3 regions of the Mesorhizobium sp. P2_D6 genome follow, and region 1 is predicted to be linked to each of the others. Evidence: predicted binding sites of a transcription regulator. Region 1 holds the regulator's gene; each other region holds the start of a gene.

Region 1 (7,740 bases):
GCATGGTGGTGGCGGGCAAGGCGACAACGCTGGCCGACGGCATGGCGGCGGCGGCACAAGCCATCGACAGCGGCCGGGCGCTCGGCGTGCTCGACAGGCTGGTCGAGATTTCGAACGGATAGAGCCGTGGCTGACATTCTGCGCAAGATCGAGGCCTACAAGCGTGACGAGATCGCGGCTGCGAAAGCGCGGATCCCGCTGGCCGAGATCAAGGCGCGGGCCAAGGACGCGGACGCGCCGCGCGGCTTTCTCAGGGCGCTCGAGGCGAAGCGTAGGTCGGGCAACTTTGCCCTGATCGCCGAAATCAAGAAGGCGAGCCCTTCCAAAGGGTTGATCCGCGCCGATTTCGACCCGCCGGCGCTGGCGCAAGCCTATCAGAAAGGCGGCGCTGCCTGTCTTTCGGTGCTGACCGATGCGCCGTCCTTCCAGGGCGCGCCGGAATTTCTCACCAACGCGCGCAAGGCGGTGTCGCTGCCGGCGCTGCGCAAGGATTTCCTGTTCGATCCCTACCAGGTCTACGAGGCACGCGCCTGGGGCGCCGACGCCATCTTGATCATCATGGCCAGCGTCGATGATGCGCTGGCAAGCGAACTGGAAGCGACCGCATTCGAACTCGGCATGGATGCGCTGATCGAGGTGCATGACGAGGCCGAGACGCAGCGCGCGGTAAAACTGTCATCGCAGCTGATCGGCATCAACAACCGCAACCTCAGGACATTCGAGACCAGTCTCGAAACTTCGGAGCGTCTGGCGTCGATGGTGCCGGGAGGCCGCTTGTTGGTCAGCGAGAGCGGCATTTTCAGCCACGACGACTGCCTCAGGATGCAAAAGACCGGCATCGAAACCTTCCTCGTCGGCGAAAGCCTGATGCGGCAAGAGGATGTCGCGGCGGCAACGCGCCTGCTTTTGACAGGCAAGGCGACGGCAGAGGCCATCTGACGATGACAGCCGCCCTCACCCATCTCGGCGCCAAGGGCGAGGCCAACATGGTCGATGTCGGCGACAAGGAGGAGACGACGCGCACGGCAATCGCGGAGGGCTTTGTCTCGATGCGGCCTGAAACCCTGAAGATGATCCTCGATGGCGACGCCAAGAAGGGCGATGTGCTGGGCACAGCGCGCATCGCCGGCATCATGGCGGCCAAGAAGACGCATGAGCTGATCCCGCTCTGCCATCCGCTGCTGTTGACCAAGGTGTCGGTCGACATCGAGCCGGACCCCGCTTTGCCCGGCCTCAGGGTCACCGCGCTCGCCCGCGTCACCGGCAAGACCGGGGTCGAGATGGAGGCGCTGACCGCGGCATCCGTGGCCTGCCTGACCATATACGACATGGCCAAGGCGGCCGACCGCGCCATGGTGATTTCCGGCATAAGGCTGGTGGAAAAGACCGGCGGCAAGTCCGGCGACTACAAGGCGGGTTCGTAAATGGCGCTGGTTCCGGTCGCCGAGGCGCTTCAACGCCTCCTCGACGGCGCTGCGGCGCTACCGGGTGAAAGCATCGCGCTGGCCGATGCGGCCGGCCGGGTGCTGGCGGAGCCTGTCGTGGCGCTACGCACCCAGCCGCCCTTCAACGCCTCAGCCATGGACGGCTATGCCGCGCGGGCGCAGGATGTGGCATCCGCCCCGACGCGGCTTTCGGTGATCGGCATGGCGCCGGCCGGCCGCGGCTTTGCCGGCTCAGTCGGCAGGGCGGAGGCTGTCCGCATTTTTACCGGCGCGCCGCTGCCCGAAGGTGCCGACACGATCGTCATCCAGGAGAATGTCCGCGACCTTGGCAATGGCCATATCGAGGTCACCGAGCCGACCGCAAAAGACTGTAATATCCGCCGTCGTGGATTGGATTTCTCGCAAGGCGACCTGCTCCTGCAACAAGGTCGCGTGCTCGATCCGGCCGCATTGTCGCTTGCGGCGTCGGCCAATCATCCACTGCTCAACGTCGTGCGCCGGCCGCTGGTCGCCATCATCGCCACCGGCGACGAGTTGCTGCCGCCGGGGCGTGACCCCGGTCCGGATCAGATCATCTCCTCCAACGCTTACGGCGTCGCGGCCGCCGCGCAGTCTGTCGGCGCCGAAGCGCTTGATCTCGGCATCGCGGCAGATCGCAAGGCCGACATAGCGGCGCTGGTGCGCAAGGCGGTCGCGGCAAAGGCCGACGTCATCGTCACGCTCGGCGGCGCCTCGGTTGGCGACCACGACCTCGTGCACGACGTGCTGACCGGCGAAGGCATGAAGCTCGATTTCTGGAAGCTCGCCATGCGCCCGGGCAAGCCGCTGATGTTCGGGCGTCTCGGCGACATCAGGTGCATCGGCCTGCCCGGCAATCCCGTGGCGAGCCTGGTCTGTTCGCAGCTGTTCTTGAAGCCGCTTTTGGCGCAGCTCGGCGGCCGCACGTACCGGCAGGACATCCGCCCGGCGCAGCTTGGCGCCGCGATGGCGGCCAATGATCTGAGGCAAGACTATGTGCGCGCCGTGGTGAGCGAAGAAACCGGCGCACGGGTGGCGACGCCGTTCGGCATCCAGGATTCCTCGATGCTGAGAATGCTGGCCGACGCCAACGGCTTGATCGTGCGCGAGCCCTTCGCTCCGGCCGCCGCCGCGGGTGCCGCCTGCAGCGTCCTGATGTTACGCTGAACAAAACGTCAACACATTCATTAAACTTTAAAAGGTTGCGGAACACAACTGGAACAGATAGTGTTTGTTCTGGGTTTGTTTTTTCCGATTCTGGTTTCAGAACCCGTGGGGGCCGCGATGCTGACGCGTAAACAACATGAACTTCTGATGTTCATCCATGAACGCCTGAAGGAGAGCGGAATCCCGCCGTCTTTCGACGAGATGAAGGAGGCGCTCGACCTCGCGTCCAAGTCCGGCATTCACCGCCTGATCACGGCGCTTGAGGAGCGTGGCTTCATTCGCCGGTTGCCGAACCGGGCGCGCGCGCTCGAGGTGCTGCGGCTGCCCGACTCGATCGCACCCGGCCTCAATGCGGCGAAGAAGTTTTCGCCAAGCATCATCCAGGGCAGTCTCGGCCAAGGCGGTCAGGGCCAAGGCGGTCTCGGCCGCCAGATCAAGCCGGCCTCCTCGTCTCGTTCGATGTCGGCCGGCAATGACGACGCCGTTTCCGCGGTGTCGATCCCGGTGATGGGCCGCATCGCCGCCGGTGTGCCGATCGACGCAATCCAGCACCAGACGCATTCGATCTCGGTGCCGCCGGACATGATCATGGGCGGCGAACACTATGCGCTCGAGGTCAAGGGTGACTCGATGATCGAGGCCGGCATTTTCGACGGCGATACGGTGATCATCCGCAATGCCGATACGGCGAGCCCCGGCGAGATCGTGGTGGCGCTGGTCGATGAAGAGGAAGCGACGTTGAAGCGCTTCCGCCGCAAGGGCGCCTCGATCGCGCTGGAAGCCGCCAACCCGGCCTACGAAACCCGCATCTTCGGGCCGGACAGGGTCAAGGTGCAGGGCAAGCTGGTCGGCCTGATCCGGCGCTACTGAGCCGGCTTACTTTTCGAGCCGCTTGTAAGGCGGCAGACCGCGTGCTTCGCGTGAGAAGCGGCGTTGCTCGTGCCAGGGACGATAGGGCTTGTCGACGGCGAAACGGATCATTGGCGCTGTCGCGGCCGATTGTGGGTCGAAGAAGACGGCGGCACTGCCATCGCGGGCAAGTTGCTTCTTGGTCACGACCAGCACCAGCGGGTCGCGGCACGGATTGTAGGCGGTGGCGTCGTCGATGACGATCAGGCTCGCGAAAGCGCAGGCTGGCCGCGCTGTGTTGCGGTCTTTTGCCAGCGCGATGATGGCTCCGGCCGGATGCCGGGCAATGCAGAGATTGCCTGTGCAATAGAAGGGCGAGCCTGGCGGCAGGTCGAGCGGGTCTAGATCGAACCGCGTGTCCGTTGCCTCGAAAATCTCAGGCGGGATAATGGTTTCGGCTCTCAATGCCCGTTTCCAATTATCGGTGGTGAATTCGTTCCAGCGTTCCCGGTTGAGCGCGAGTTCGCCGCCGCCGATCGGCAATGCCACCAGATGCGCATCTTCCGAGATAAGCAGATCGGGCGTGCGCACCTGTGGCACAGTCAACAGGCCGGCCAGCGCGAAAGGCACGGCCGCCAGCCTCAGCCACGTGGTGGCCATGGTGGCGATGACGAGGGCGACCGCCACCAGCAGCACCGAGCGGATAGAGATCAGGCCGACGGCATCGACCGGCGAACGTTCGGAAATCCAGGCGGAGATGGCGATCATCGCCGCCAGGCCCTTGCCCATCACATAAAGGAACGGTCCATCGGCGCCGAACGGCATCGCCAGCGCGCTGAGCACGGCGAAGGGCATGACGATCAACGACACAATCGGCATCACGGCCAGATTTGCGAGCAGGCTGAGTGGCGACACGCGCTGGAAATGCCAGATGGCGAATAGCGCGGTGGCACTTCCGGCAATGATCGAGGTCATGGCGAGGCCGCCCATGGCCAGCAGGAATCTTCGCGACAGAAAGCCGACGAACGAGCGCCTTGCGGGCGGCGTTCTCACCTTGTCGGCACGGTAGTCGGCCCAGCCGGCATAGGCGCCGACAAGGGCGGCGGTGGCCGCAAACGACATCTGGAAACTCGGGCCGACAACCTCATGCGGCGACACAAGGATGACGGCGATGGCCGAGATCGCCAGATTGCGCATGGTCAGCGCTGCGCGATCAAACAGCACCGCGACAAGCATGACCGCCAGCATGATGAAGCTGCGCTCGGCGGCAACCACGATGCCTGAAATGACGAGATAGGCGGCGATGGAAACAAGTGCCGCTGCGGCGGCATATTTCTTGACAGGCCGGCGCGAGGAGAAATCGGGAAACAGCGCGAAGGCGCCGCGCAACAATGCCATGATGGTGCCGGCGACCAGCGCCATGTGCAGGCCGGAAATGGAGATGATGTGGTAGATGCCAGTGCGCCGCATAGCCTCGTTGACCTCGTCCGGAATGCCGGCGCGCACGCCGACTATGAGCGCCGCGGCAATCTCGCCTTCGGCGCCGCCGATTTTGCCCCTGATATGGTCGGCAATGTTTTCGCGCGCATTCTCGATTGCCGAAGAGAGCCGTGCGGTCAGCGGCGGCGGGCCCTGCGAAGCAATGGTTTTCGGATTGCCGAGAAAGAAGCCGCTGCCGCCGATACCGGCGAAATAGCTGTCGAAGGAGAAATCGTAGCTCTCCGGTCGCACCGGACCCGTCGGCGGCAACAGCCTGGCATAGCCGGCGATGAGGGAGCCGGCGGTCATATCGGCCGGAATCCCACGCGCCGAGAGCCTGACCCGCTCCGGCGCGTAGCGCAGCTTGGGGTGAGCGGTGGAAATAATGTCGAGCGTCAGCCTGACGCGGCCGTTTTCCATCTCCTCAAGGCTGACGACGCGTCCGGTCAGCCGTGTCTGGATCTCGGAGCCCAGCATTTGCGTTCCGGCGCGCCAGGTCTCGACCTTGGCGGCGACGACGCCGAGCGCGCACAGCATCGCGGCCACGCAGAGCAGATGCGTCTTCGGCCAGGACCGCGCGACGGCTGCGCAACAGGCCATGAGCAGCACAATCGCGATTGGTTGGGCAAAGCCCGGCTCGCTGGCCAGCGAGAAATAAATGATGACGCCGGCCGCCAGGAAAACCGGCACAAGCAGGAAGGCGACGCCGCGGTCGAGTTCGGTGCCGGCGGCCACGGCAAGGCTGCGACGGATTGCTGGCCATGTCGAACGGCGCAGCAGCCTACGCAAACGGATGGCGGATCCGGGCACAGCGACCGGCACCGACGCAGTGTCATTCGGAGACAAAGGCCGGAGGCCAGGTCGCGTCTCGGGCAGCGCGACGGGCATCGGCTCGGCGTTGGGACTATCGGCAAACAAGGAGCGTTCGTTGACGCTTGTCGCAGCGCCCTCGCCTTGATCCTCGCCCCGGCCACGTCCAGCCATCGGGTCTGCCCCTTGCGCCCCAGACCCCCTATGCTACATGAACGCGCAAAGCGCGAAAGTCCGCGCGATCACGCCCCCCGTTTTCTAGCCTTGCCCGAGAATTGCAATGTCCAACAAAATTGCCATGTCCAACAGGGTGGTCACCCGTTTTGCCCCCTCGCCCACCGGCTACCTGCATATCGGTGGCGCGCGCACGGCGCTGTTCAACTGGCTGTATGCCAAGCACACCGACGGCACGATGCTGCTGCGCATCGAGGACACCGACCGCGAGCGTTCCACGGAAGCGGCAACCCAGGCCATTCTCGATGGGCTTACCTGGCTCGGCCTGTCCTGGGATGGCGGGGCCGTCTCGCAGTTCGAGCGTGCGCCGCGCCACCGCGAGGTGGCCGAGGAGTTGGTGCGCCTGGGCAAGGCCTATTACGCCTACGAAACACCGGCTGAGCTTGAGGCGATGCGCGAGGCGGCGCGCGCCAAGAGCCTGCCGCCGCGCTATAATGGTGCGTGGCGCGACCGCGACCCCTCCGAGGCGCCCGCCGGAGTCAAAGGCGCCATCCGCATCAAGGCGCCGACCGAGGGCGAGACCGTGGTGCATGACCGCGTGCAGGGCGAGGTGCGCTTCCCCAACAAGGATCTCGACGATTTCATTATCCTGCGCTCGGATGGTGTCCCGACCTACATGCATGCCGTCGTCGTCGACGACCACGACATGGGCGTCACCCACATCATTCGTGGCGACGACCATCTGACCAACGCCGCGCGCCAGACGGTGATCTACAACGCCATGGGCTGGGAGGTGCCGTCCATGTCGCACATCCCGCTGATCCATGGCGCCGACGGCGCCAAGCTGTCGAAGCGGCATGGCGCGCTCGGCGTCGAGGCCTACCGCGCCATGGGTTATCTGCCCGAGGCGCTGCTCAATTATCTCGCCCGCCTCGGCTGGAGCCATGGCGACGACGAGGTGATGTCGATCAAGGACATGATCTCATGGTTCGACATCGGCGACGTCAACAAGGGTGCGGCGCGCTTCGACTTCGCCAAGCTCGACGCGCTTAACGGCGTGCATATGCGCAAAATGGATGATCAGGCACTTCTCGACATCTTCGTCGCCACTCTTCCCTATCTCGAAGGCGGTCCGGCGCTGGCCGCCCGCCTCGACGACACCAGGAAGGCGCAGCTGCTGGCCGCCCTGCCCGGCCTGAAGGAGCGCGCCAAGACACTGGTCGAGCTTGCCGACGGCGCCGGCTTCCTGTTCGTCGAGCGGCCGCTGCCGATCGACGAGAAGGCGGCAGCCCTGCTCAATGCCGACGCGCGGGCGATCCTGCGTGGCGCACACGCGGCTTTGCAGACGGTTTCGGGCGAATGGACGGCCGCTGCTGCGGAAGCCGCGGTGCGCGAGTTCGCGGCGGCCGGCGGCCACAAGCTTGGCGCCGTGGCCCAACCGCTGAGGGCAGCCCTTACCGGGCGCAGCACCTCGCCCGGCGTTTTCGACGTGCTTGCCGTGCTCGGCCGCGACGAAAGCCTGGCGCGGATTGCGGATCAAATCGATTAGGAGCGAACTGGCCCAAGAAGATTGGCATTGAAAGGCGCGTTTCGCAGTGCAACATTAGGCCCTGGCCCAATCTGGCACGCACCTCCCAAAATGCGGTGGCGAGTTCGCGCATTCCGGTGATTTCGACGTGTCGTTAGCAGGAATTGCCTTGCCGGCATGAGGAACATGAAGGAGTTTGAGAATGAGCGAAGCTGCGACAAAACTGGAAACCGGCAGCAAGACGACGCACCCGTCGACTGCCACGCTCGA
Region 2 (7,740 bases), on a different contig from region 1:
GCGGCGAGTGCGGTAAAGGCCTGGGCGTAAACCAGTTTGCCTTTTTCGGGTGCGTCACCCCAGGCCAGCGCCTGCAGCGCCTCACCCTGGTATTCGCTCTCGAACTTTTCGGCGCGCGCATGGTTGTAGCCGAAGCGGCCGTAATAGGCCGGATCGCCCAAGACAACGGCGAGCACTTCGCCGGCGTCCTTGAGGCGGATATGCGCCTCGCGGATCAGCGCACCGCCAATGCCCGAGCCGTGGAACGAAGGTTCCACCGCCAACGGCGCCAGCGCCACCGCCGGGAAACTCTTGCCGCCATTCTGCACATACAGCCTGGAGAACAGGATGTGGCCGACCACCTGGCCGTCTTCTTCCGCCACAAGCTCGACAACGGCGTCGCCGCCGGTGACCAGCGCGTCGACCAGACCGGCCTCCGCCTGCTGGCCGAATGCGTGTTCCTCGACGAGGCGAATAGCCTCGCGGTCCCGCGGCGTTGCCGCGCGTATCGACATCATGCTCATGTGAATTTCATTCCTTTTTCGATCTTGGCCCCGCGCAGAAACTCCTGCGCGGCAGCGGGCCTTCCGCCCGCCCGTTGAACTTCGACCAGCCTGACCGCGCCTGTTCCGCAGGCGACCGTCAGCCGGTCATCGAGAATTCCTCCCGACTCGCCCATGCCTTCCGAAGGCGACCAATCTTCGGTAAGTGATTGGCCGTCCACAAGCGTCGAGCGAAGCAGTTTCAGCCGTTCCGTACGGCCGCCAATTTCAATCTCGGACCAGGCCCCGGGAAAGGGCGACAGGCCACGAAGGTGATTGTGGACCTCGACAGCCGGCCGCGTCCAGTCCACGCGGGTCTCCGATTTGTCGATTTTTCGGGCGTAGGTCACCCCATCCACAGCTTGCAAGGTGAATACCAGCGTTTCCGTCTGAATTCGGGACAACGCTTCTACCATCAGTGTGGCAGCAATGTGCATCAGCCGATCATGCAGGTCGCCGGCCGTCATATCGGGGTCGATGGCACATTTTTCAACCAGTGCCACCGGGCCGGTGTCCAGGCCCTCTTCCATATGCATCACCATCATGCCCGTCTCGGTGTCGCCGGCCATGATGGCGCGCTGGATGGGAGCTGCACCACGCCAGCGCGGCAAAAGCGAGGCGTGGCCGTTGAGGCAGCCAAGCGGCGGCGCCTCCAGAATGGCCTTCGGCAACAGCAAACCATAAGCGACAACCACGGCGACATCGGCCTGCAACGCGCGGAAAGCGGCCTGCTCGGTCTCGCTTTTCAGCGAAATCGGCGTGCGCACCGCGATATCAAGCCGGTCGGCCTCGCGCTGCACCGGCGACGGCGTCAGTTCCAGCCCACGGCGGCCTGCAGCGCGCGGAGGCTGGGTGTAAACGGCTGCTATCTCGTGTCCGGCCTCGGCGATCGCGCGCAGCACCGGCACCGAAAACTCCGGCGTGCCCATGAAGATGACGCGAAGCGGCATCTTTTCCTATCCCACCAGCTTGCCCGGCGCCTTGTCCTTGGCGAGCTTCTTGAACTTCTTGACCACCATGTCGCGCTTCAACTTCGAGATGTGGTCGATGAACAGCACGCCGTTGAGGTGGTCGATCTCGTGCTGCAGGCAGGTCGCCATCAGGCCTTCGGCCTCGATCTCCTGCAGCTTGCCGTCGCGGTCGAGATATTTCACCCGCACCGAAGCCGGACGCTCGACCTCGGCATAATAGTCCGGGATCGACAGGCAGCCTTCCTCGTAGACCGAGCGGGCGTCGGCGCTTGCGAGGATTTCGGGATTGATGAAGACATGCGGCGCCGGCGTTTCGTCTTCCTTAGCGAGGTCGATGACCAGCATGCGCAGCGGCTCGCCGATCTGGATGGCGGCGAGGCCGATGCCCGGCGCGTCATACATGGTCTCCAGCATGTCGTCGGCCAGTTTGCGCAAAGGCGCATCGACGCGTTCGACGGGTTTGGAAACCTGGCGCAGGATGGGATCGGGAAGGATGATGAGCGGCTTGATCGACATGGCGTCTCACCTAAGACGTCATGCGAAAAGCGTCAACCGGGGCGGTTTGCGCCCGTTCACGTTTTGATCTGTGCCAGACCGGCGAATCGGCTATGCTGGCGACATGAACGACCTTAACTCCATCCTTTCCGAACCTGTGGCCCAGCTTGGCGCCACGACAATCACGCTCGGCCATGCGCTGGCCGTCGGCGCGATCGTGTTTCTCGGCCTGTTCCTGGCGCTTGTCGTGGCATTGTGGCGGTCGGCCAGGGCGCGCACCATCGCAGCTGCGGAAGCTGCCGACCACGCCCGCGACGCAGAGGCGCGGATGGCCGGCATTTTGCAAAGCCAGGCGGAGATGCAGGGCCGCATGGGCGCCATCGCCGAGGTGTTCGGCGCCAGGCAGGCCGAACTCAACCAGTCGATCGGCCAGCGCCTCGACGCCATGACCGGCCGCCTCGGCCAGACCATGACCGAGCAGACCAAATCGACGCATGAGAGCCTGGCGAAATTGCAGGAACGGCTGGCGGTCATCGACACCGCGCAAGGCAACATCCAATCACTGGCCGGCCAGGTTGTGCAGCTGCAGGCGATCCTGTCCAACAAGCAGACGCGCGGCGCCTTCGGCCAGTCGCGCATGGAGGCGATCGTCGCCGACGGCCTGCCGATGGGCGCCTATGAATTCCAGGCGACGCTGTCGAATGGCAGCCGGCCCGACTGCCTGATCAGGATGCCGAACGGCGCGCCGCAGCTGGCCATCGACGCCAAGTTTCCTCTCGAAGCCTGGAACGCCATCCGCACCGCCGATGGCGCCGACTTGCAGAAGGTCGCGGCCCAGGCCTTCCGCCGCGACATCGAGCTCCATGTCCGTGATATCTCGGAAAAATATTTGATCCAGGGTGAGACGCAGGACACTGCCTTCATGTTCGTGCCGTCGGAATCGGTGTTCGCCGAAATCCACGAGAATTTCGACGCCGTCATCCAGAAGGCGCACCGCGCCCGGGTCATCATCGTCTCGCCGTCGCTGCTGATGCTGTCGATCCAGGTCATCCAGGCGATCCTCAAGGACGCCCGCATGCGCGAGCAGGCGCATCTGATCCAGGGCGAGGTCATTCGGCTGATGGAAGATGTTCAGCGCGTCGACGAGCGGGTGCGCCGGCTGCAGACGCATTTCACCCAGTCGGCCAAGGATATCGACGACATACTGGTGTCGACGTCGAAGGTGACCAAACGCGGCCAGAAGATCGAGGCGCTGGAGTTTGGCGAAAGCGAAGCTGAAGTGCGCGGCGGCGGATCCGCCAAGGCCGAGCCCGGGGTGCGGGTGGCGGATTCCAAGACAGGCCAGCTAAGGCTCCGTGTCGTCGAGGGCGACGATTAGACCGTAGCCACGATTAAGTGTGCCTGGATTTTGGCCGCAACCTCGCCGCTGCCATGTCTGGCTGCAATCACGGCTGCGGCATGGTCGGTTGCGGCTTGCAGTTTTCCCGCATCCCTGGCCTCGATCTCGGTGCGAAGAACCGTCCCCTGGCAATAGGCAACCGCCGGAAGCCGCGGCGACGATGCACGGCTTTGTTCGGCCCTCGTCTCGATCGCCACACGGGAGAAACCTGCACTTTCCAGCTCGCTGCGGATAAGGGCCGTGTCATGGTAGCCGTGCGGCGTGCGGGCGAGAAAGCGCGGCGGATCGTCCGGAAAGATCTCGGCAAGAGCGTTCGTCACATCATTGGCAAACACATTCTCCTCGATGCGATCCCACACGTTGAACAGGAAATGGCCTCCGGGCTTCAGGACCCGCTTTGCTTCGCGATAGCCGGCGGTGCGGTCGGGAAAGAACATCGCGCCGAACTGGCAGCAAACGAGATCGAAGGTCGCATTTTCAAACGGCAGCGCCAGAGCATCCGCCTGGCGCCATTGGATGCGACTGTCGGGTGCTTGCCGCGAAGCAGCAAAGTCGAGCATCGGCTGGTTGAGATCGGTCACGACATAGCTTGCACCGGGAGACAGTTTTGGCGCCAATGCGCGGGTGACAACTCCGGTGCCGGCGGCGACTTCCAGGACAGCGCCGGGCGACAAGGACGCTGCCCGCCGTGCCATATCCGCGGCGAAGGGCTCGAAAATCAACGGCACCATATAGCGGTCGTAGTTTTCCGGAATCGAGCCGGCAAAAATCTTGTCTGTTTCCAGCATCGCTTTCACCCGCCATCCGTTTGATGGTGAGCCTAGCACATCATCGTCTGGTTTGGGGCGCGTTTAACCGGGAGGCAGGTGCTACTGCGCCTCCACGATGCTGATGCCCTCGAATTTCGGAAGCCAGTGCAGGGCCGACCGGTGCCATTTCTGTTGTGTCGGAACCAGATCCTCGCGTTGCCGCGCGGTTCCCGCCCTGATCCCATAGACCTTCGGGCCGTCGCCAACCGACGTCGCGTAAAGATGCGAACCGCAGTCGGCGCAAAAGGCCTGGGCGCGCTTGGCGCCGCTCGATCCTGTCTTGATATAGACCTTCGGCGTGCCCTTGTGATCCGGTAGTGATCCTCAGACGCGGGAACGGTGACACGAAAGGCCGTGCCGGTCAGTTGCTGGCAGTCGGTGCAATGACAGATCGAGGTCTTTTCCGGGTCGACCTCTGCTTCATAAGTGATGGCGCCGCAATGACACCCACCATCGATTTTCATGGTTGCTCCTCCGAAATCCGTCGACTGATCTTAGCGGGACCAGGCGATGGAGCCAACGACGGACTTCTGGTCCAGGACTAGAGCTCTTTGTTTTGACGCAATTACCAAGGGAAAGCGCTACGCGCTTTTCCCGGGAAAACCGCCCACACTTTTCCTGGAATTGCTCTAGTCCGATGCCGCCTCGACCTGCTTGCGCCGGTGTTCCCAGGTTCCCGTCGTCTGCGGCTTGACGAACAGCCTGGTGATCTCCGGCATCTCCTTCTTCAGCAGCGCCTCCAGGCGCTCGACGCAGGCTTCGATCTCAGGCGCCGTCAGATGGTCCTCGAATTCGATGCTGAGGCCGGCGACGATCTCTTGCGGGCCGAGGTGGACGGTGAGAACGCCGTTGGCCCGTTGCACCGCCGGATCCTGCTGGACAATCGCCAGCACCTTGGCTTGCATCTCGGGCGAGGCCGGCTCGCCAATAAGCAGGCCCTTGCTTTCGCGTGCCAGGAAGATCGCGGTGGCGCCGAGGATCACCGCGATGCCGATCGAGGCGGCGCCGTCGAGTTCGGGCATGTCGAGGACTTCCGCCGCCAGGATGCCGGCAAAGGCGACGACGAGGCCGAGAAGGGCGGCGCTGTCCTCGAACAGCACGGTGTAGACGCTCGGATCCTTGCTCGATTGCACGGCCTGCAGCCAGCCTTGCTTGCCCTTTTGCTGGCGGAACTCCTTCAGCGCCACATACCAGGAGCTGCCCTCGAACAGCATCGAGAGGGCGAGCACGATGTAGTTGATTTTGGGATTGGCGACCGGCTCGGGCGCCATGATGTGGATGACCCCCTCGTAGAACGACACCCCGGCGCCGAGCGCAAAGACGAGCAAGGCGACGATAAAGCTCCAGAAATACAGCTCGCGGCCATGGCCCAGCGGATGCGTGCGGTCCGGCGGGCGGGCGGCGCGATGCATGCCGTAGAGCAGCAGGCCGCCATTGCCGGTGTCGACCAGCGAGTGCACGCCTTCCGACAGCATGGCCGAACTGCCGGTGAAGAAGGCGGCGACGAACTTGGTCAGCGCAATGGCGAGATTGCCGGCGAGTGCCGCGTAGATGACCGTCTTCGACCCGCCATGCGCTGCCATGCTGTCCCTCCAAGGCACACAATGTAACGGCCCTGCGACCGAAGCTCCACGGGCATCACAACGCGCCAGAAGCCCGGTCGTTCAGGCCCTTGAAGGCTGGCTGGAGAAAAAGACGCCGCTATTCGATGATCTCGTCCGTCCAGACCTTGAAGCTGGCCAGCGTGCCCGGCCCGAAAATATGGGTCAGCGGCACGTCGGCGGCGTCGCGGCCGGAAGCGATCAGGATGCGGCCGATGCGCGGGGAATTGTTGCGCGGATCGAAGACATGCCAGCGACCGCCGAGATAGACCTCCATCCATGCGGCGAAATCCATGCTCGCCCAGGGTTTGGGCAGGCCGATGTCGCTGATGTAGCCGGTGCAGTAGCGCGTCGGGATGTTGAGCGCACGGCAGAAGGTGACGGCGAGGTGGGCAAAGTCGCGGCAGACGCCGCTTTGCTCGCGATAGGCTTCGGCCGCAGTGCGCGTAGGCCGCGCATTGCCATAGCTGAAGACGATGTGGTTGTGAACGAAGTCGCAGACCGCCTGGACACGCGCAATGCCGAGCGGCGTATTGCCGAACAGCCGCCAGGCTTCGCTGGCCAGGAGATCGCTCTCACAAAAGCGGCTGGGCAACAGGAACAGCAGTGTGTCTGATGGCAGGTCGCGCACCTCGTGCTGCCAGGCCATCAGGTCGCCCATCTCGAAGGTGCCGGGGTCGCGGATCACGGAATCGGTGCCGAAGGTGAAGCGGCCGGGCGGGGCGACGAAACGGTTGCACCAGTTGCCGAAACTGTCGCGATAGCTCTGGATCGGCACCGGCGGGCTGGAGGTCAGGAAATCCGGGCGCTCGAGATCGGATGCCCTGGAGTAGTGGACGTTGAGCATCGCGATCAGCGGCGTTTCCTGCGGAAAGTCGAAGCTCATCTCGCAGCCGATGTGGATTCGCATCTGTGTCCTGACCGGCCTGCCTGATCATCGCCCGGCAGGAAGCGCGGCCTGATGCTGCAGTGCGAAGACAACCATGGCACGGACCGGCATGGTTTACGAGCAAATTAGAAAGCGGTTGAAAGCGGCCCGCTGGCGCCGGCGACAGGCGCCAGCCCCCTTGCAGTCCGGCGTTTCTCTTGTTTCACTTGGCGTCCCAGCAATTGGAGGATCGAATCATGGCTAAAGGTGCGATGAAGGCCGGCAAGGAAGCCCGCAAGCCGAAGAAGGACGCCAAGAAGCCCGCCGCGGCTCCGGCGCTCAAGGCGCCTCCCGTCAAGGCGATCAGACTCAAGGACAAGTAAGTCGCTCGGACCGAAATCCGGGCAATCCGTTTCGGCGCAGATTTTTACACCGGTGGCATGAGCAATGCTGCCGGTGTTTTGTCGATCGGGCAGGCGAAGCCGCCTATATCGAGGCGGCGAGGACGACCTCGCGCCTTCCCGAAAAAACCGGCCGGGACGACCCGCCATCCTCATGGAATGAAGTGCATCCCGATGTCGTGGATTTTTCTGTTTTTCGCCGGCCTGTTCGAGATCGGCTGGGCGATCGGCCTCAAATACACCGACGGCTTCTCGAAGCCGCTACCGACGGTGCTCACCGTCGCGTCGATGATCGTGAGCCTGGGGCTGCTCGGTCTGGCGCTGAAGACGCTGCCTGTCGGTACGGCCTATGCGGTGTGGACCGGCATTGGCACGGTCGGCACGGCGCTACTCGGCGTCTGGCTGCTGGGCGAGCCGGCAACCGCGATCCGGCTCGGCTGCATCGCGCTCATTGTCTGCGGCATCATGGGGCTGAAGCTCGCCGCCTAGAGCAGTTCACCGTTTCACGGAAACGGCGATCTGCTCTATCTTTGTCTTTCGCGCTTTTCCCGGGAAAACCGCTTCACACTTTTCCTGGTGCTTTAAGCCAAAGCAACCGAGGAAATCGGCGCACAAATACGTTCAGGGCCGCTGAAGGCGGCCCTGATGTCCGATCGTTTCGATCGAAGCGGTTAG
Region 3 (7,740 bases), 140 kb from region 1:
CTCGCGAGCCCATGATGCGCCGCGAGGCCGCCTTGAATAAAGTCTCGATCAGGAAGGTCGACTTGCCGCCGCCCGATACGCCGGTGACGGCGGTGAAAGTGCCGAGCGGGATTTCGGCAGTGACGTTCTTCAGATTGTTGCCGCGCGCGCCGACGATCTTCAGCCGGCGGCCCTTCTTGGGCTCGCGCCTGATACCGGGTGTGGCCACTTCAAGCGCGCCCGACAGATATTTGCCGGTGATCGAATTCGGGTTGGCCATCACCTGCTGCGGCGTGCCCTGGGCGATGATCTCGCCGCCATGGATGCCGGCGGCCGGGCCCATGTCGACGACATAGTCGGCATGCAGGATGGCGTCCTCGTCATGTTCGACGACGATCACCGTGTTGCCGATGTCGCGCAAATGCTTCAGCGTGTCGAGCAGGCGCGCATTGTCGCGCTGGTGCAGGCCGATCGACGGCTCGTCCAGCACGTAGAGCACGCCGGTGAGGCCCGAGCCGATCTGCGACGCCAGACGAATGCGCTGGCTCTCGCCGCCCGACAGCGTGCCGGAATTACGCGACAGTGTCAGATAGTCGAGGCCGACATCGTTGAGGAAGCGCAGCCGGTCGCGGATCTCCTTGAGCACCCTGACGGCGATCTCGTTCTGCTTGTCGTTGAGCTGCGCCGGCAGGTCGGTGAACCATTTGTCGGCGTTGCGGATCGACTGCTCGGTGACCTCGCCGATATGCTTTCCGGCGATTTTCACCGCCAGCGCTTCCGGCTTCAGCCGGTAGCCCTTGCAGACCGGGCAGGGCGTTGCCGACATGAAGCGCTCGATCTCCTCGCGCATCCAGGCGGATTCGGTTTCCTTCCAGCGCCGCTCCAGATTGGGAATGACGCCTTCGAACGTCTTGGTCGTCTTGTAGGAGCGCAGGCCGTCATCATACTGGAAGGTGACCTCGCGCTCGCCGGTGCCGCGCAGGACGGCTTCCTTTGCCTCCTCGGTCAGGTCCTTGAACTTGTCGCCGAGTTTGAAGCCGTATGCCTTGCCCAGCGCCTCCAGCGTCTGTGCGTAATAGGGCGAGGTCGATTTCGCCCACGGGCTGACGGCGCCATCGCGCAGCGAGACGTTTTCGTCCGGCACGATCAGGCTGGCGTCGATGGCACGCTGGCTGCCGAGACCGTCGCAGGTCGGGCAGGCGCCGAACGGGTTGTTGAACGAGAACAGCCTGGGCTCGATCTCCGGAATGGTGAAGCCGGACACCGGGCAGGCGAATTTTTCGGAGAACAGGATGCGCTCATGCGTCTCGTTCTTCGACTTGTTGACCGAGTCTTCGCCGGTCTGGCTGGCGTCGAGCGGCCGGTCGGCGAATTCGGCGACCGCCAGCCCCTCGGCGAGCTTCAGCGCCGTTTCGATGGAATCGGCAAGTCTGGTCGCAAGATCACCGCGCACGACGATGCGGTCGACGACGACGTCGATGTCGTGCTTGTACTTCTTGTCCAGCGCCGGCACGTCGGCAATCTCGTAGAAGACGCCGTCGACCTTGACGCGCTGAAAGCCCTTTTTCTGCAACTCCAGCAGTTCCTTGCGGTACTCGCCCTTGCGGCCGCGCACGATCGGCGCCAGCAGGAACAGGCGCGTGCCTTCCTCGACCGCCAGCACCCGGTCGACCATCTGGCTGACCGTCTGGCTCTCGATCGGCAGGCCGGTGGCCGGCGAATAGGGGATGCCGACGCGCGCGAACAGCAAGCGCATATAGTCGTAGATCTCGGTGACGGTGCCGACCGTCGAGCGCGGGTTCTTCGACGTCGTCTTCTGCTCGATGGAGATGGCAGGTGACAGGCCGTCGATCTGGTCGACGTCCGGCTTCTGCATCATTTCGAGGAACTGGCGCGCATAGGCCGACAGGCTCTCGACATAGCGGCGCTGGCCCTCGGCATAGATTGTGTCGAAGGCAAGCGACGATTTGCCGGAGCCCGACAGGCCGGTCATTACGATCAGGCTGTCACGCGGCAGGTCGAGATCGACATTCTTCAGATTGTGTTCGCGTGCACCGCGAATGGAAAGGTATTTATGGTCGGCCATCGCCGGTCGCCGCCTCAGATCTGGTATCAGTGGGATCGGCGGGGTTTTCCCGGCCATCCCCTATGTAGGTATTTTTGCCGCCACGTCGAGAGACGCCATACTTCTCGACCCAAAGTCGTTTAACCGTCTTTCGCGTGAAGGGGCAAGCGGAAAGAACAAAGGCCGAACACGCTCCTGACAAAGCTGTGCTGAAACCTGACAAAGCTGTTTCAGAAACTGACCCTGACGTAAGCTCCCGGCGATCACATTTTTCGGTAACCGGCTATTCAAGGTTGACGCCGCCGACTCAGGGGCGCAGTCTCTAAAGGTCAACGAAGCCGGCCGTCTTTCGATGGCCTCGCCGCCCATAGGTGGCCTGCGAGACGCCGCAGGTTTTTGCGATTTGTGCTTCGGACGACAACAAGCGCAACGGACATAGGAGCGGAGCATGACGCCACCGGATAGTCCTTTGAGGCTCCACATCTCGTTGGAGCCGCGGCGGGCATAAGTGCCAGGGTAGTTTCAAGCCATAAGAGTGTATGCGTCCAAAAGAACGCATTGCTTCAATGCAAAACCACCCGACAAACCGTGACCTGCCGAATCCCACAAAAATCAGAGACGGATAGTCGGATCGTCGGCTGAATGCCGCGAAGCATCCGAGATAAAAGTCGGTATAACACTACCGGCAAGTTGGATTTGGAATCCAAAAAAAGCCCCGACCGTTTGCGGAAGCAACGGCGGGGCTGCTCTTTTGTGTGGGGATATCGGGGCGAAGCGCCCTGTCGCCCGATCGTACGAAGAGTCATAGCTATCGGTGTTGGCGATGCCCCTCATTGCCCTGCCAGGCATTTCTCCCCGTGAACGGGGAGAAAGAGGCAGCTGCGGCTGCGGTGCTATTTATGCAACGTTGGTGGCTGGCGAAAGCATCGATCGGGAGCGTCCCTCGCCCCGTTTACGGGGAGAGGATGCCGGCAGGCAGGTGAGGGGCGGTGCCAACGCTCGCAGGAAGCACGTATCGCCCGGCTCAGTGATTTGGAGGTCTGATCCCGCCTGTAGCCATATCGATTGAAATGCTGCCGGAAACCCGGACATCCGTATTGCCGATCTTGAATGTGCCGTTCTCGCCGGCAGGCAGTGCGTCGTCGGGTTCGGGCTGCGGCGCCGGCTGGGCGATGCGGTAGTCGCTCGTCACACCGGGCAGGTCGGCCTTTTGCGACGATGTCGCGGTGTCGCCGGCGAAAGCTGTGCTGGAGGTTACGGCTGTGACCGCAACGGCTGTTATCAGTCTGGTCAGGCGGTGGTGCATGGAAACATTATAGTGCTGCGCTCAAGGCGGAACCAGACTGGGCGTCGAAATTGATAGGCCGGCCGGCATTCGATCTGCCGCCCCGTCAGGCCGCCGCCTGCTTGCGGGTATCAAAAACATGGTCGACGAGGCCCCAGTCCTTGGCTTCCTTCGCGGTCATGAAGAAATCGCGGTCGAGCGTGCGTTCGACGTCTTCATAGGTGCGGCCGCAATGCTGCGCATAGAGCTCGGTCATCTGCCGCTTGGTGCGCAAAATGCCTTCGGCATGGCGCTGGATGTCGGAGGCCTGGCCCTGGAACCCACCCAGCGGCTGATGCAACACGATGCTGGCATTGGGCAGCGCAATGCGACGTCCCGGCGTTCCCGCCATCAGCAGGAACGAGGCCATCGAAGCGGCAAAGCCCATGCACACCGTCGACACCGGACAGCTGACATATTGCATCGTGTCGTAGATGGCGAAGCCACTGGTCACCACGCCGCCCGGCGAGTTGATGTAGAGCGAGATCTCCTTGTCGGGATTGTCCGATTCCAGCGACAGAAGCTGGGCGCAGACCAGCGCCGACATGCCGTCATTGATCTCGCCATTGATGAAGATGATGCGCTCGCGCAGCAGCCGCGAGAAAATGTCGAAGGCGCGTTCGCCGCGGCTCGATTGCTCGATCACCATCGGCACCAGATTGGCAAAGCCGCTCATCTCATTGTCTCCGTTTGTTTTTCTTCGGCTCAGGCCGCGCGCATCAATAGATATGGCGCGTTGGCGGCGATCAGCGGTTTGGGCTTGTATGCCCTGAGCGAAAGCCGGCAACCGGCGCTCGCCATCGCCATCGCGGGCGTTGCCGCCTGCACAAACCCGTCATGGACGATGCGCAGATGCGTACCGCCTGAAACGGTGCGGGCGAGCGTGAAGGTGACGATGCTGTCCAGCCCGTTGGCATCGCCGGTCTGCGACCGCTCGCGCCAGGAATAGCGCAACAAGCGCCCGGGTTCGGCATCGAGCACTTCGCACTCGATCGGCGCGTCCGGCCCGGCAAAGGCAAAGCGGCTGCCGGTTTCCGGCTTGATGTCGTTTGGCATCATCCACGCCGCCAAAAGCTCCGGCACGGTCAGCGCCCGCCACACCTTTTCCGGTGCGTCCGGCAGGTCGCATTCGAAGGCGAGTGTATCCTTGGCGGCCGGAGCCTGCTTTTCATCGGTCATTGGTCCATGTCCTTCAAAACGGCCTTTAGTCTTTCGATGCGTTCCGGCCAGAATGCGCGGTAGCGTTCGATCCAGCCGAGCAGCGGCTCGAGCCCTTGCGGATCGGCGCGGTAGTACGCGTTGCGGCCGGACCGCCTTTCGCTGACCAGGCCGGCGCTGCGCAGCACGGCGAGGTGTTGCGACACCGCCGGCTGCGACACGCTCATGCCGGTGCGCAGTTCCGACACGCTCATCTCGCCTCCGGCCAGCCGCTCGTAGACGGCGCGGCGCGTCGGGTCGGCCAGGGCGCGAAAAATCTCTGCTTCGATCATGACAAAAGCATAAGTCGATACTTATTGATTTGGCAAGCGGTCTTTTATGGCGCCGCCGTAAGCCAGCGCCTCACCGGCTCGGCGGCCCCTTCGAAAGTCGCCTCGAAGATCGGCGACGCCAGCACGGCCTGGATGTGAAGCGTTTCGGTGCCAACGTTTCTAAACCCATGTTTTCGTTGGGCAGGAATGAGAAGCGATTGTCCGGCAATCAGTGTCAGACGTCCTTCGTCGATCCACATTTCAGCGATCCCGGCGATGACGGTCAGCACTTCCTCGACTGGGTGTTGGTGTGTCGGAGCCCCGACCCCGGGCTGAACCCATTGTTCGAACAGGCAAAGCTGGCTCGCTCCGTTGCCGGCGGAAACTTGCATGCGGGTTTCCACGCCCGCTCGCCATTGCTCTCGCGGCTGGTCCAGATGCGCAATGGCTTTCATTCGCTCCGCCTTTCGATCCCGGCATAGTCGCAATTTCAGACGCACACCCTACCTCTTGCTGACATTCTTGACAGCCGGGGCAGACAAGAATAGAACAAAAAAAGAACAAAAACCTTGTGGGAAAAGCCAGCCGCGGCAAGCGAGGATCGCATGCAGGCTGTAAGGTGAGCGACTTAAAATTTGTTTCGGATGAGCGCGGAGAAGTGTCATGGCGGGTAGCGTCAACAAGGTCATTCTGGTCGGAAACCTCGGCGCGGACCCTGAAATCCGCCGCCTGAATTCCGGTGACCCGGTCGTCAACATCCGCATCGCCACGTCGGAAAGCTGGCGCGACAAGAATTCCGGCGAACGCAAGGAAAAGACCGAGTGGCACAACGTCGTCATTTTCAATGACCAGATCGCCAAGGTCGCCGAGCAATATCTGAAGAAGGGCATGAAGGTTTACGTCGAAGGCCAGCTGCAGACACGCAAATGGCAGGACCAGACCGGCGCCGACAAATACACGACGGAAGTCGTGCTGCAGAAATTCCGCGGCGAGCTGCAGATGCTCGATTCACGCGGCGAGGGCGGCGGCCAGGTCGGCAACTATGCCGGTGGCGGCGGTGCGAGCCGTGGCTCGGATTTCGGCCAGTCGAGCCCCAATGAAAGCTTCAACCGTGGCGGTGGCGGCGGTTCCAAGGGCGGTGGTGGCGGCGGTTCGTCGCGCGAACTGGACGACGAAATCCCGTTCTGAGCAGCGAGCGATTGCCACCTAGGGAGAGGGCGCAATGTCGCTCGGACCGCTTCTATCGGCGCCCCCTCCCATTCCATGGCACGCCTTCGCGGCCCTTGCCGCGCTGGCCATGGGCGGCGCCCAGCTGGCGCTGCCGAAAGGCACGACGCGCCACCGTGTGATGGGCTATGCCTGGGCGGCGCTGATGCTGGTCATCGCCATTTCCAGTTTCTGGATCCAGCAGATACGCCTCATCGGCCCGTTCAGCCCGATCCATATCTTGTCGATCATAGTGTTGATCACCGTTCCGCTTGCGGTCTGGCACGCGCATAGGCATCGCGTAGCCAAACATCGCAGGGTCATGATTTCGCTGTATGTTTTTGCGCTGATCGGCGCCGGCGTGTTCACACTGCTGCCCGGCCGCATCATGCATGCGGTCGTGTTCGGCTAGGGATGTCTTTCCAGGAGGATGATTGCCGTGAAAGCACGGATCAAATGGGTCGAAGAGCGCACCTTCGTCGGCGAATCCGGCAGCGGCCACAAACTCGTGCTGGGAACCGCCTCCGGTCCGGAAGGCAAGACGCCAGGCCCGAGCCCGATGGAGCTGGTGCTGATCGGCACCGGCGGCTGCTCGGCCTATGACGTCGTCCACATCCTCGAAAAAGGCCGCGAGGCGATCGAGGATTGCACCGTCGAACTCGACGCCGACCGGGCCGAAACCGACCCAAAAGTCTTCACCCGCATCCATATGCATTTCATCGTCACGGGCCGCGCCCTGTCGCACGACAAGGTCCAGCGTGCGATCAACCTCTCGATCGAAAAATACTGCTCAGCCTCCGCCATGCTGGCCAAGACCGCTGTGATCACCCACGGTTTCGAGGTTGTTGATACGGCTGGGCAGTAGGGCAGTAGGGCAGTAGGGCAGTAGGGCAGTAGGGCAGTAGGGCAGTAGGCGCTGTCGTTCACCCCGCCATCAGCGCCTTGATGCCATCGGCCACGAACTGCACCGCAAGCGCTGCCAGAATGACGCCGAGCAGGCGGGTCAGGATCGAGCGGCCGGTCTGGCCGAGGATGCGGTCGATGCGTTCCGACAGCACGAACACCAGATAGGTGATGGCCAGGCAGACGAAGATGATGCCGACCAGCGCAGCCTGTGCGGTAAAACCCTGGAACGAGCCGGACAAAAGCACGGTTGCCGAAATCGCGCCGGGGCCGGCGATAAGCGGGATCGCCAGCGGGAAGGCGGCGATGTTGTGGATCATGTCCTTGGTGATGGCGACATCGCCGATCTTCTCCTTGCGGTCCTGGCGGCGCTCGAACACCATTTCGAAGGCGATGAAGAACAGCAGGAACCCGCCGGCGACGCGGAAGGCCGGCAGCGTGATGCCGAACACCGACAGGATCGAGGCGCCGGCCACCGCAAACAGCGCCATCACCAGGAAGCCGATGATCGAGGCGCGCACCGAAACCTGCTGGCGCTCCTCGCGGTTCATGCCGCGTGTCACCGCCAGGAAGAGCGGCGCGAGACCGGGCGGGTCGATAGTCACCAGGATGGTGACGAAGGCGTTGAACAGGCTGTCGAAACTCGGCATCGCTGACCCCCTCCCGCCGGGCCGAGCCCCGCACCACCCTATTGGTAGAGCAAAGCCCGGCCGGTGGGAACCGTCTGAGATGGCGATACCGGAGACGCCGGCGGTGTTAGCCGGCAGTGCTGCAATAGGCCTCCAGGCGATAGC

The links. Region 1 encodes LexA, which represses DNA repair genes until DNA is damaged. Its sites were predicted from a motif close to TGTTCNNNNTGTGTTCNG; they were not measured.
Region 2: AC1D1L_RS16595 (DNA recombination protein RmuC) is a predicted target of LexA. The motif match lies at 2,062-2,079, and genes of this name have one in related genera.
Region 3: uvrA (excinuclease ABC subunit UvrA) is a predicted target of LexA. The motif match lies at 2,217-2,234, and genes of this name have one in related genera.

What each region holds. Positions count from the first base shown of each region.
Region 1 is NZ_JBFUEG010000003.1:127,943-135,682, forward strand. It holds gene trpD (anthranilate phosphoribosyltransferase) at 1-122, shown strand, start outside; gene trpC (indole-3-glycerol phosphate synthase TrpC) at 127-939, shown strand; gene moaC (cyclic pyranopterin monophosphate synthase MoaC) at 942-1,424, shown strand; gene AC1D1L_RS06980 (molybdopterin molybdotransferase MoeA) at 1,425-2,630, shown strand; gene lexA (transcriptional repressor LexA) at 2,748-3,500, shown strand; gene AC1D1L_RS06990 (ComEC/Rec2 family competence protein) at 3,507-5,942, opposite strand; gene gltX (glutamate--tRNA ligase) at 6,067-7,491, shown strand; gene gltA (citrate synthase) at 7,673-7,740, shown strand, end outside.
Region 2 is NZ_JBFUEG010000007.1:71,167-78,906, reverse strand. It holds gene AC1D1L_RS16610 (GNAT family N-acetyltransferase) at 1-503, opposite strand, end outside; gene fmt (methionyl-tRNA formyltransferase) at 500-1,471, opposite strand; gene def (peptide deformylase) at 1,478-2,008, opposite strand; gene AC1D1L_RS16595 (DNA recombination protein RmuC) at 2,112-3,365, shown strand; gene AC1D1L_RS16590 (class I SAM-dependent methyltransferase) at 3,362-4,174, opposite strand; partial or broken gene AC1D1L_RS16585 (GFA family protein) at 4,256-4,659, opposite strand; gene AC1D1L_RS16580 (cation diffusion facilitator family transporter) at 4,825-5,778, opposite strand; gene AC1D1L_RS16575 (transglutaminase-like domain-containing protein) at 5,897-6,706, opposite strand; gene AC1D1L_RS16570 (hypothetical protein) at 6,922-7,047, shown strand; gene sugE (quaternary ammonium compound efflux SMR transporter SugE) at 7,240-7,554, shown strand; gene AC1D1L_RS16560 (DUF6481 family protein) at 7,737-7,740, opposite strand, start outside.
Region 3 is NZ_JBFUEG010000003.1:267,947-275,686, reverse strand. It holds gene uvrA (excinuclease ABC subunit UvrA) at 1-2,065, opposite strand, end outside; gene AC1D1L_RS07710 (hypothetical protein) at 3,069-3,350, opposite strand; gene AC1D1L_RS07705 (ATP-dependent Clp protease proteolytic subunit) at 3,436-4,044, opposite strand; gene AC1D1L_RS07700 (SRPBCC family protein) at 4,074-4,547, opposite strand; gene AC1D1L_RS07695 (ArsR/SmtB family transcription factor) at 4,544-4,858, opposite strand; gene AC1D1L_RS07690 (cupin domain-containing protein) at 4,903-5,292, opposite strand; gene ssb (single-stranded DNA-binding protein) at 5,501-6,025, shown strand; gene AC1D1L_RS07680 (DUF2306 domain-containing protein) at 6,060-6,455, shown strand; gene AC1D1L_RS07675 (OsmC family protein) at 6,483-6,908, shown strand; gene AC1D1L_RS07670 (MarC family protein) at 6,967-7,596, opposite strand; partial or broken gene AC1D1L_RS07665 (VOC family protein) at 7,703-7,740, opposite strand, start outside.